2 linked regions of the Desulfopila inferna genome follow. The protein of the gene in region 2 interacts with the protein of the main gene of each other region in a pairwise test. Links are inferred from orthologs where the notes say so. Each region holds a gene or a part of one and is shown on either strand. Other genes may lie near its edges.

Evidence for each region. The genes of interacting proteins can lie anywhere in the genome.
Region 1: the proteins of serC (region 2) and selB interact in binary tests that used the Escherichia coli proteins (3 or more experiments, as listed by UniProt). The link is inferred for Desulfopila inferna from one-to-one orthologs.

Annotation. Positions count from the first base shown.
Region 1 is NZ_JAFFQE010000001.1:715,306-720,450, forward strand. Bases 1,220-4,110 are described here. They hold selB (selenocysteine-specific translation elongation factor), read right to left. Parts: upstream 3,687-4,110; coding sequence 1,752-3,686; downstream 1,220-1,751. Other genes in these bases: tilS (tRNA lysidine(34) synthetase TilS), read left to right, coding at 1,220-1,721; JWG88_RS03070 (MBL fold metallo-hydrolase), read right to left, coding at 3,695-4,110. Outside these bases: JWG88_RS03055 (Hpt domain-containing protein), read right to left, coding at 1-202; more of tilS, read left to right, coding at 282-1,219; more of JWG88_RS03070, read right to left, coding at 4,111-4,324; JWG88_RS03075 (Mrp/NBP35 family ATP-binding protein), read right to left, coding at 4,522-5,145. UniProt on the Escherichia coli protein: Translation factor necessary for the incorporation of selenocysteine into proteins. It probably replaces EF-Tu for the insertion of selenocysteine directed by the UGA codon. SelB binds GTP and GDP.
Region 2 is NZ_JAFFQE010000001.1:287,554-293,262, forward strand. Bases 1,644-4,415 are described here. They hold serC (3-phosphoserine/phosphohydroxythreonine transaminase), read right to left. Parts: upstream 3,687-4,415; coding sequence 2,601-3,686; downstream 1,644-2,600. Other genes in these bases: rlmN (dual-specificity RNA methyltransferase RlmN), read right to left, coding at 1,644-1,718; JWG88_RS01150 (radical SAM protein), read right to left, coding at 1,719-2,585; JWG88_RS01160 (tRNA (cytidine(34)-2'-O)-methyltransferase), read right to left, coding at 3,746-4,219. In the rest of the region: JWG88_RS01140 (acetyl-CoA carboxylase biotin carboxylase subunit), read right to left, coding at 1-246; more of rlmN, read right to left, coding at 660-1,643; JWG88_RS01165 (ComEA family DNA-binding protein), read left to right, coding at 4,422-4,862; tRNA (adenosine(37)-N6)-dimethylallyltransferase MiaA, read left to right, coding at 4,955-5,709. UniProt on the Escherichia coli protein: Catalyzes the reversible conversion of 3-phosphohydroxypyruvate to phosphoserine and of 3-hydroxy-2-oxo-4-phosphonooxybutanoate to phosphohydroxythreonine. Is involved in both pyridoxine and serine biosynthesis.

The DNA.
Region 1 (5,145 bases), 430 kb from region 2 along the record:
TGAGGAAGGCGCCTTTGATAGTGTGAGCCGCTTTTTGCAAATCAATTAAACTGTCCTGCCTATAAATTCTTTCAAGGTTTTCCATATGGCTGGACAGAGTTTTTTTGAACTCCGGCAACATTAATTCGATCTGTTCTTCCGGTAGCTTGAAATGGTGAGCAAGATACGTTTTTATTCGACTGCTGAACTTGAGATAGCCCATGTCTTCTCCAGTAATACTTCTTCACTTGCCCTATAAAGTAAGGCAAAAAACAGAAGGTTAGTCTCTCTATAATGGAAAAGTGGATTCTACTCAATTAAAAACCATACTTACCGGCCAAAACCTGGTGCGGGAGAATGATACGGTTATCGTCGGCTGCTCCGCCGGACCTGATTCAACTGCCCTGCTCTCCCTTTTTTGTGAATGTGATCTGGGCATAAAAGCTATTGCCGTCTATGTCGACCATGGCCTGCGACCGCCGCAGGAGATCGGCAAAGAGGTAGAGCTCGTCCAAAATATTGCAGAGCGCTTGGGGATCCCGCATGAAATAGTTTCCGTGGATGTCAAAGGGCACAAGCGAAGAACCGCCTCCTCGCTTGAAGAAAGTGCGCGTGTTCTGAGATACGAAGCTCTGCAGCAGTGCCGTCGCCGGCATAACGCCCAGGTGATCGCTGTTGCTCATACCGCCGATGATCAGGCCGAAGAAGTTCTGCTCAGATTATTTCGTGGCACCGGGCTCAAAGGATTGTCCGGGATGCGTCCCAAAAACGAAACCATAATCAGACCGCTGCTGCAAATTTCCAAAAATGAGCTGCTGGAATATCTCAATTCCAGCGGAATTCCTTATTGTACTGACAGCTCCAACACCGACAAATCATTCCTCCGCAACCGGCTGCGTCTGGATCTTCTCCCAAGGATAAAAAAACAGTTCAATCCGGCCATCCGCTCAACGCTTTTACAGACAGCGGCAATACTCAAGGAAGATGACGATCTTCTCGAAAGTATGACAATAACCGAATTGGCGGAATGCACACGCTTCAGTTGTGCAAAAAACGCCTGCAGGTCTGCTTCTCTTGATACCGGTACTTTTCTGCAAAAACATACGGCCATCAGGAGGCGGATCATCGAAAAGGTGTGCTGGAAATTCGGCTCGAGGCCGCAATTTCACCATATTGAAAAACTGATCCATTTAGCTGAATCCGGGAGAAACGGTGCAGAACTGCACCTGCCGCAGGGGCTGCGTGTCTATAAAAGCAGAGGCCGGCTGACCTTTCAGCAGCAGGAACACGGCAAGAAATTCAGGGGACAAATCAAACCCGCATCCATCCCTCACCTGCGGATTACAGCACCGGCTGAGTATGGGATAGAGGTACTGAACAGAAGGTTAAAACTGGAGGCGCTGCAAGATCCTCCGCCGCATTTAACGACGGGAGAACTGCTGGTCGATGGGGGTAAGGTTGATTTTCCGCTTACTCTGCGGCCAGCCGAACAGGGGGAGAGGTTCACTCCGCCAGGCATGAATGGCAGAAAGAAAATTTCCAGATTTCTTGCCGATCTGAAAATACCACGGCAGCAGAGATTCAAGTTCCCCGTGTTGGCCTCTGAAGATAGGGTAGTTGCCGTTGTCGGCCTGCAGATTGACGATAAATTTGCAATCGACAGCATTACCACCAGGTTTTTAAAAATTACCTGGCGCCCTCTTGAAGAGAAAATGGATGATTCCTCAACTGCAGGGCCATGATTTCCTGAATAAAGTATTCTAATCCTGCCTTCAGGAAGCTTTCTTACGAAGAATACGTTTATCCTCGATACGATAGGTCAGTTTGATTCGATCGAAATATTCCAGGATCGGAATGGAAAACTTTCGAGTCAAACCGGACATTTCCTTAAATCGCGGGGCATCTATCTCTCCCTCTTTCTCCATAAAGGCAACGACCTTGTCCTTCAGCTCCTCCATAGCCTCTTTTTCGTAATAAAGAGATTCACTGACCTTGACCAGCTTTTCCTCGCGGAGAAGGAGACCCATGACTTCTTTCAGCAAGGGGGCGGGATAATCGCTGAACTGTTCGGAGGTTTCCTTGATAGTGGCCGGGGCCAGTCCTTTATCCCTGTACCACTTTAGCAGATCGCGCTGCAGCTTTTCTTCATCGGCCTTAAGGGCTACCTCATGTGTTGCCAGCCTGATCAGCGATTCCTCCTGAACAATGGTTCCGCTCCGGATCAGTTCATTCAAACAGTATGAAAAAACCTTCTGATCGAGACGGCGTCCTGTTTCACTGCGCAAGCCTTCTTTTGATAATCCTTCCTGGATCGGGTTGTTCTTATGAAACACTGTAAGAATATCCACTATCGAATCGCTGACGCGTTCGGCAACACTTAGGGCCAGATAACGCTGAGCCGAAGAATCGACCACGACAATCTTTTTCGAGGACAGCGGTTCATTGAGTATTTTCTTCAACTGTTTACCGAAAACGCCAAGCCGTATGGCCAATTCATCCAGGACAAGACCCTTGGTGCCGCTCTCTTCCAGAAAGAGAAGGATATGATCTTCGGGTGAACCTTCTTTCAGTATCTGAATAACTTCACTATTCCTCTTGCGGTCTTTTTCCGTCAGCCTTTTCCGCTTCCGCAGTGAAACATTGCCAAGGACTTCTCCGCCGCCGATTGTGATAACGGGAGAGTAACTGCGAATGACATACCTGTCGTGGGGCCAGACCGCAACCGGTTCTTCCAGGAGCAACTGAACTCCCGCCTCCTCCCCAGGCCGCAATTCGTCACAATCCAATAATGACACCCTGCCCATCACCTCAGCTGTGCCGAGATGCACCCGTACCCTTGCCCTATGCTTGAGGGGCTTGTTGTTGGAGGAGAGATAGGTAAGTGAGCAGTCCAGCATAAAATTAGGCTGCAGGGCGCCGGGCGTTGCCGCAACCATCCCTCTGGATATTTCCAAGGTCTCTATGCCCTGCAGATTGATGGCGGTGCGATGACCTGCTTCGACTACATCCACCGTTTGGGAATGCAGCTGTATTCCTCTTACCTTGGCGGTTTTCCCGGAGGGATAAATCCGCAGTTCCTCACCCAGAGCGACTCTGCCGGAAATAGAAGTACCGGTTATCACCGCACCGAACCCTTTCATGGCAAAGACCCGATCCACCGGTAGCCTGAAGGGCCCAAAGGCGTCTTCAAAATGATGTTTGGAGACAATGTCGTCAAGAAGATTCTTAACCTTATCGATCCCCTCGCCGGTGATGGAAGAGACGTGAACAATAGGTGCCTCCTCCAGAAAACTGCCCTGGCAGAATTCACGGACCTCTTCTTCAACCATCTCCAGCCACTCTTCCTCGACCATATCCTTTTTGGTTATGATGACGATTCCCTGTGAAACACCAAGGAGACTGCAGATTTCGAAATGTTCGCGGGTCTGCGGCATTATTCCTTCATCGGCGGCAATGATGAAGGCGAGAATATCCATGCCGGTAACCCCGGCAACCATATTTTTAACAAACTTCTCATGGCCCGGAACATCGACGATGCCAAGACGGTGGCCGCAGGGAAGATCAAGATGGGCAAAACCGAGTTCGATGGTTATGCCTCTTTTTTTCTCTTCTTTGAGCCTGTCGGTATCTATGTTGGTGAGGGCCTTGACGAAACTGGTTTTACCGTGATCAACATGGCCGGCCGTTCCTAATACTATTTCGCGCATCTTTGAAATTACCGCAAGAAGGGATTGCTGCGTTTTTCTTCGCCGATGGTGGACTGTGATCCGCCATAGCCATGACCCGGCCAGATTATGGTCTCTTCCGGCAAGGTCAGGACCTTGTTTTTCAAGGACTCCATTAAGCCGTCATAGGATCCACCGGGGAAATCGGTACGACCAACCCCGCCGACAAAAAGGGTGTCGCCGGTAAAGAGGTTTGGAGCACTATAGAGACATATGCCGCCCGGGGTGTGACCTGGTGTATGGATGACACGGAGCTTTACGTTGCCCACTTCAATCAAGTCTCCGTCTTTAACCCTTTTTTGAGCCGGCGGGGAGGGTTCCAGGCCGAGCATGCTGAAGTAGTTCTGGGTCTCGGGCTTTTCAAAATAATCAGCATCCGCCTCATGCATGACGATGATGCCACCGGTTGCCTCCATGATAATCCTGTTGCCGCAGACATGATCGGGATGACCATGAGTGGCAATGATATATTCTATTTGCAGCCCCAGCTTTTCAACTTCAGCCAGGATGCGTCTTTCATCTCCGCCGGGATCAACGATCGCTCCTTTTTTGGTCTCTTCACACCCGATTAAATAGCAGCAGACACCCATACTGCCAACCAAGAGTTGCTCTAATATCATATCGCCTCAATAGTGATGTTTATCTGTAACTGAAAATTTGAACCGGCATGAAAGCCGGTTCTCTTTTTGATGCACTCTGCGAATAAGCACCCGTACGGACCTAAACTCCGATTTCGAAAGTTCAATATGCCAGGCGCAGTATCAGAAGTCGTCGCTTAAGATCTACAACAACTTTAGATCGTGAATTTACGAATCCATTAGCCTTTGCAGCCGCAGCCGCAGCCCGAATTACTCATCTTTAAGGTAACAGGCGGCGCCACAGGTGGATTTCTGGTCTCAATTGCAGTGACAACTGCCATGAAGGCCTCGGTCGCAGGACTTTTTTCATCGGAGGAGAGATATGGCTTACCATCATCTCCTGCAACTACGACGCGGGGATCCATCGGTATTCTACCGAGAAAAGGCAGGTCGAACTCCCTGGCCATCTCTTCTCCACCACCGCTTTTGAAAATATCCACTTTCTCATTGCAGTTGGGGCAGACAAAGCCGGACATATTTTCCACAACTCCGACAATATCAATTTTAACAGTTTTACAGAAGCTTATGGATTTTCGTACATCGGCCAGCGCAACCTTCTGCGGGGTGGTCACTACCACTGCCTTGACATTAGGGATGGTCTGGGCCACCGACAGCGGCTCGTCGCCTGTTCCCGGAGGAGCATCGATTATAAGATAGTCAAGCTCTCCCCAGTCCATGTCGGAGACAAACTGCCTGATTGCCTGAATTTTCAGGGGACCTCTCCAGATAATCGCTTCATCCCTGTCCTGCATCATATATTCAAGCGAGACAACCTTGAGATTCTCGTTATAGACGAGCGGCGG
Region 2 (5,709 bases):
ACCGTAGCCGGGATGTATGGCTGCAGCGCCTGACATTTTGGCAGCCCGAATAATCTTATCAATGTCGAGATAATCCTTTCTGGGGCCATCTCCGAGCAGAATGGCTTCATCGGCTATGCGAATATGCCTGGACATTTCATCAGGTGTTTCAAAAACGGCTACTGCCAGACAGCCTAGTTCCTGAATGGCCCGTATTAACCTGATGGCAATTTCTCCACGATTGGCTACAAGAATCTTTTTTTTCAAAATATTTCCTCTCTAAAATCAGTTCCTGTTCTCTGATAAACTTTAGTGCCTTACCCCTAAAAACTGCCACATATCAAGAAAACGAAAAACATATCAGAACTCGAATCCGCCTCAACAGCCAAGGGACTTATACCCTTCAAGGAAGTACTGTAAAGAGTCCAGTTCAGCTGGGTTAGGTAATTTTTAAGGTATTATGGAAAACGGAGAAGTCGTTTCTCAATATTTAATAATTAAATTGTATTAATCAAGTGTATCAATCAAATTTATCAGAATCTTTGGTCTTAAGGGAATATTTTGATGATGATATGAAAACAGGCCAACAGGGGGAAAAAAGATTCGGCAGGAAGGGTAATATCCGGAACGGGAACCACCTTGCAGGGCAAGGTAGAGTGAAGACGGGAAGGAACCAAGGATTAGTTGTGTTTTCCGGCAAGCTGGCCACAGGCAGCTGAGATATCAGCTCCTCTGCTGGTCCGTATAAAAACGGAATAGTTGTTTTTCCTTAGAATTTCCTGAAATGCCAGCATTCTCTCGAATGTTGGAGCTTTGTAAGGGAGATCTTCCGATTCATTATAGGCAAGCAGGTTGATCTTACAGGGGATGGACTGCAGTTGATGTGCCAGCTTACGGGCATCCCTGTCGCTGTCATTAATATCCCTGAGCAGAGTGTACTCGAACATTATGCGGCGGCGTTTAGGCATAGGGTAGGTTCTGCAGGCCTCAAGAAGCTGATCCAGAGGATACTTTTTATTAATGGGCATAAGCATATCTCTGGTTGCGTCGTCGACGGCGTGCAGTGAAACTGCCAGATTAACGGATGAGTTTTCGCCAAGCAGCCGCATTTTGGGAATTATGCCGCAGGTCGACACGGTTATGCGGCGACCAGTAAAATCAAGGCCTTTCTGTTCAGTGAGAATGGAAATAGAGGTTAAAAGATTCTCAAGGTTGTTGAGCGGTTCGCCCATACCCATAAAAACGATATTAGTTACTTCCTGTGGTCCTATACGCTGCTCTTCCGGTTCATCGAGAAGGAAATCCCGTACTGCACAAACCTGGTTGACAATCTCGGCAGGCTGAAGATTACGGATAAACCCCATTGTTCCGGTAAGGCAAAAAGAGCATTGCATGGCGCAGCCAACCTGTGACGAAACACAAAGCGTATTGCGATCAACTTCGGGAATCAATACTGCTTCGATCATATAGCCGTCATCCAGGCGAAAGCCGAATTTTACGCAGCCGTCACCGGATCGTTCTACAAGAGGATCAGCAAAGGTGGAAATAAGGGCATAATCGCCGAGGATTTCCCTGAATACTTTGGCGAGATCGGTCATTTGTGCGAATTCATGAATACCTGGTTTGTATAGCCAGGCCATGAGCTGGCGACCTCTGAAAGCAGGCTGATTGAGGCTTTCGACATATTCTACAAGGCCTTTTTGATCGAGATTCTTAAGATCTGTTTTTTTCATTTCCATCTATAAAGCGCGGTGCTCCTCGGCTATAAGCTGAATGGAGCCTGAAAGAGCAGCATCGATCAGGGAAAGCATTCTTTCCTTATCCTTTTGCAACCGTCCGGATAACTGCAGGTAATTAGAAGCGTGATTGGCATAAAACTGGACACGATCCAGAGATATGAACTGTATGACTTTTTGAAGTTCCCGCAAGAGAGAATGTGAATCCGGCAAAAAGAAGCGCTCTTCCTGAATATCGATAAACAATTTTGTGCCTGGAATAGGCATTACGGTGAGGGCTGCAATCTGTCCTGGTGCCATTCGAGTGAGTACCTTGCCTGTATTTTCGGCATGTACCGCAGAAAGTTCCCTGCCGGCAATGCCTAAAAGCAGGGTGACCGAGAGAAAAAGGGCGCACTCTGTTATCCTGTCTGCCGCCGCTATCATCGAGCGTGAGGTTTCCCCTTTTCTGATACTGCTGAGAATCCTGTCGTCTCCGCTTTCCAGACCAAGATATACCCTATCCAGACCCAGGGATTTAAGGTGCAGCAATTCTTCTTTGGTTTTTGATCGAATCGCACGGGCATTGGCATAGAGTGAGATTCTGTTGACCCATGGAAGCTCATGCCGGATTTTAATAAAGATGTGCAGCAATTGCGCAAACGGTAGAATAAGGGCGTCACCATCGGCGAGGAATACTCTCTTTTGGCGCCGGCAATACTGCGCTGCAAACTCAATGTCGGCATCAATGGATTCATGACGAATTCTGAAAGGCTTATCTTTGTAGGCTCCGCAAAACGTGCATTTATTATAGGAACATCCGGCCGTCACCTGAAGAATGATCGAATTTGCTTCACTGGGAGGCCGGATGATATTGCCTTCATACTGCATAGTTTATATTAGCGCTTAGGCGGGATTATTCTTCTGGAATTCCAGCATAAAGCGGCTGAGTGCAACGACGCCTTCATGTGGGAAGGCATTGTAAATTGAGGCCCGGCAGCCACCAATGGAGCGATGTCCCTTGAGCCCGTTCAAACCTTTTGCGGCAGCCTCTTGTATGAAGGCGGCTTCCAGTTCCGCTGTCGGTAGATTAAAGGCGATGTTCATCATTGAGCGGGAATCTTTCAGAGCATGGCCGCGATAGTAATCACCTGCATCGATTACATCGTAGATAAGCATGGCTTTTTCTTTGTTTTTCTTCTCAATAGCTGCGATTCCACCATTATTCTTGAGCCATTTCAGAACGTTTCGAATAATGTATATCGAGAAAGTAGGGGGGGTGTTGAACATCGAGTCCTTATCGGCATGAGTTTTGTACTTCAGCATTGTCGGAGTGTTTTCAGGAACACGGTCAAGCAAATCATCCCTGATAATGACTGTTGTCGCTCCTGACGGTCCCATATTTTTTTGTGCCCCGGCAAATATAAGACCGAATTTGCTGACATCGAAATTGCGGGAAAGGATATCGGAGGACATATCGCTGACCAGCATCTTCTCAGACTGGGGAATGGGATCGAACTGGGTGCCGAAGATGGTATTGTTGGAAACAAAATAGAGATACTCGGAGTCAGCGGAAACGGCGTACTCATCGTCTGTGGGGACCCTGTTGAATTTCTCGTTCTCACTTGAAAAGGCTACCTCGATATTGCCGAAAAGCTGTGCCTCTTTTATCGATTTCTTGCTCCAGGTGCCGGTGTTGAGATACGTTGCTTTTTTACCGCCGCCGAGAAGGTTCATCGGCACCATAAAAAATTGGCTTGATGCTCCTCCCTGGAGAAAAAGGACTTTATAATTTCCTGGAATTCCAAGTAATTCACGCATAAGTTCTTCTGCCTCGGCGGCAACCCGCATGAACTCCTTGGATCGGTGGCTGATTTCACAGATGCCGATGCCGGAATTATCAAAATTAATGATATCTTCACGTGCCTGCTGCAGAACTTCAAGAGGGAGTGTGGCAGGTCCCGGACTGAAGTTATAAATTCTCTCACCCATTGGCTGGTTCTCCTTGTATGTGTTCTTTAATATATAGGACAGCGATCTATTGTAGTTTTTCAGATTCCCCTGACTTGCTGACGAATAGCTTCATAGACAACGATACCTACGGTCATCGCAAGATTGAGGCTTCTGATATTGGGGTTTGCCATTGGTAATGTATAGCTTCTTTCCTGATAGAGTTGAAGAATTTCTTGCGGTAATCCCTTGGTTTCTTTTCCAAAGATCAAGAAATCACCAGCTTTGAATGTCGCTGAAGTGTATGATTTACTCGTTTTAGTCGTAAAAAAATAGAGATTTCGTTCATCCTGCTCTTCGAGGAACTTCTCCAGATTCGGCCAATGGACTATTTGTACATGCTTCCAATAATCCAGACCGGCACGTTTGAGGTGCTTATCGTCCGTTGAAAAACCAAGTGGATGGACAAGATGGAGGACGCAATCCGTAGCGCCGCATAATCTGGCAATTGACCCGGTATTAGGTGGAATCTCGGGTTCAACCAGAACAATATTAAATGAAGGTATTGCAGGCATAGTAGGGGTGCACTTTATTCATAACTGTGATAAAAAGTAGAATTTTATACCGGTCAAACAGATATAAGACAATAGAAAAGGTATCGAATTCTCGGGTATTGCTGGGAGGAATAGGTAATTAATTGTATTTATGGTACAATTTTGGACATCTTTTTCAACTTAAAAACTTTATCAACCGCAGTTTACGGAATAATGCACTGCCATGACAAATTGCCGCTCAAAAAATGACGATACAAATCTATGCAAGATTCACATCCTCGCTCTGCTTGCAGTATGTATCGGTGCCATCATGTTCTTCAGAGGCGGAGGGGGTGAGGATTTTTTTCAAAGCCAGGGGGAAACTTCTTTTCTGACCTGGAAAGAGTCACAACTACTACTGACCTCCGCAGACAATAAAGAGATAGACGACAATACAGCCTTGCCTATTAATCTGCGGCCTATATTTTTTCAACCGATACCTTTTAACGATGCCGGCTATGACCTGCTTCTTACCATTCCGGGCGTCGGTCCCAAAACCGCAGCAGACATGCTTGAAAAAAGATCAGAATTTGGAAAATTCAACAGAGCGGAAGAACTTGTGGTGATACGAGGAATAGGAGCCAAGAAAGCCGAGTTTTTAAAGAAATATTTAACTTTTGAGTAAATAGGGTTTAGTACCTGGACAGAGAGGAGAATTATGATAAATAAAAAAAATTGCCGCTAATGACTTCGAGTAAATTTCCAATAAAAGCCCCTGTGATTGTGCTGGTCGGACCAACGGCAATAGGCAAGACGGCCCTCTCTCTTGAAATTGCCGACAGGTTCGGCTGCGAGATAGTCAGCCTCGATTCCATGCAGATATACCGTCACATGGACATTGGTACTGCAAAGGTTTCCCCACAGGAAAGGGAACATACCACGCATCATCTTATCGATGTTGTCAATCCTGATGAACACTATGACGCCAGTGATTACGTGAGAGATGCCCTTGAAGCAATTGTCGGGATTCATCAAAGAAAAAAAATTCCAGTGGTAACCGGGGGCACCGGGTTATATCTTCGTGCATTAATCGAAGGTTTATTTAAGAGTGGTGCAAGTTTTCCGGAATTACGTGAGGAACTGCACAGAAGACTGGAGACGGAAGGGAGCTCGAAATTACATGAAGAGCTTCTGTCAAAAGACCGAATTACTGCACAAAAAATCCATAAAAACGATACTCACAGACTCATTCGGGCTCTGGAGATTTACCATGGAACCGGAAAGAGTTGGAGTGATCATATAGCGGGGCATGCCCGGGAAAAAGGTAAGATAAGATTCGAACACATTATCCGACTTGGCCTAACCTGTGAACGTGAGCTTCTTTATCGCAGGATAAATGAGCGGACCTCTTTGATGCTGCGGCAGGGACTGCGAGAAGAGGTACTCAAGCTGCTGGCTCACTATCATCGTGATCTCAAGTCCATGCAGTCTATTGGCTACCGCCATATGGCCGAACATTTACTCGATGGCAC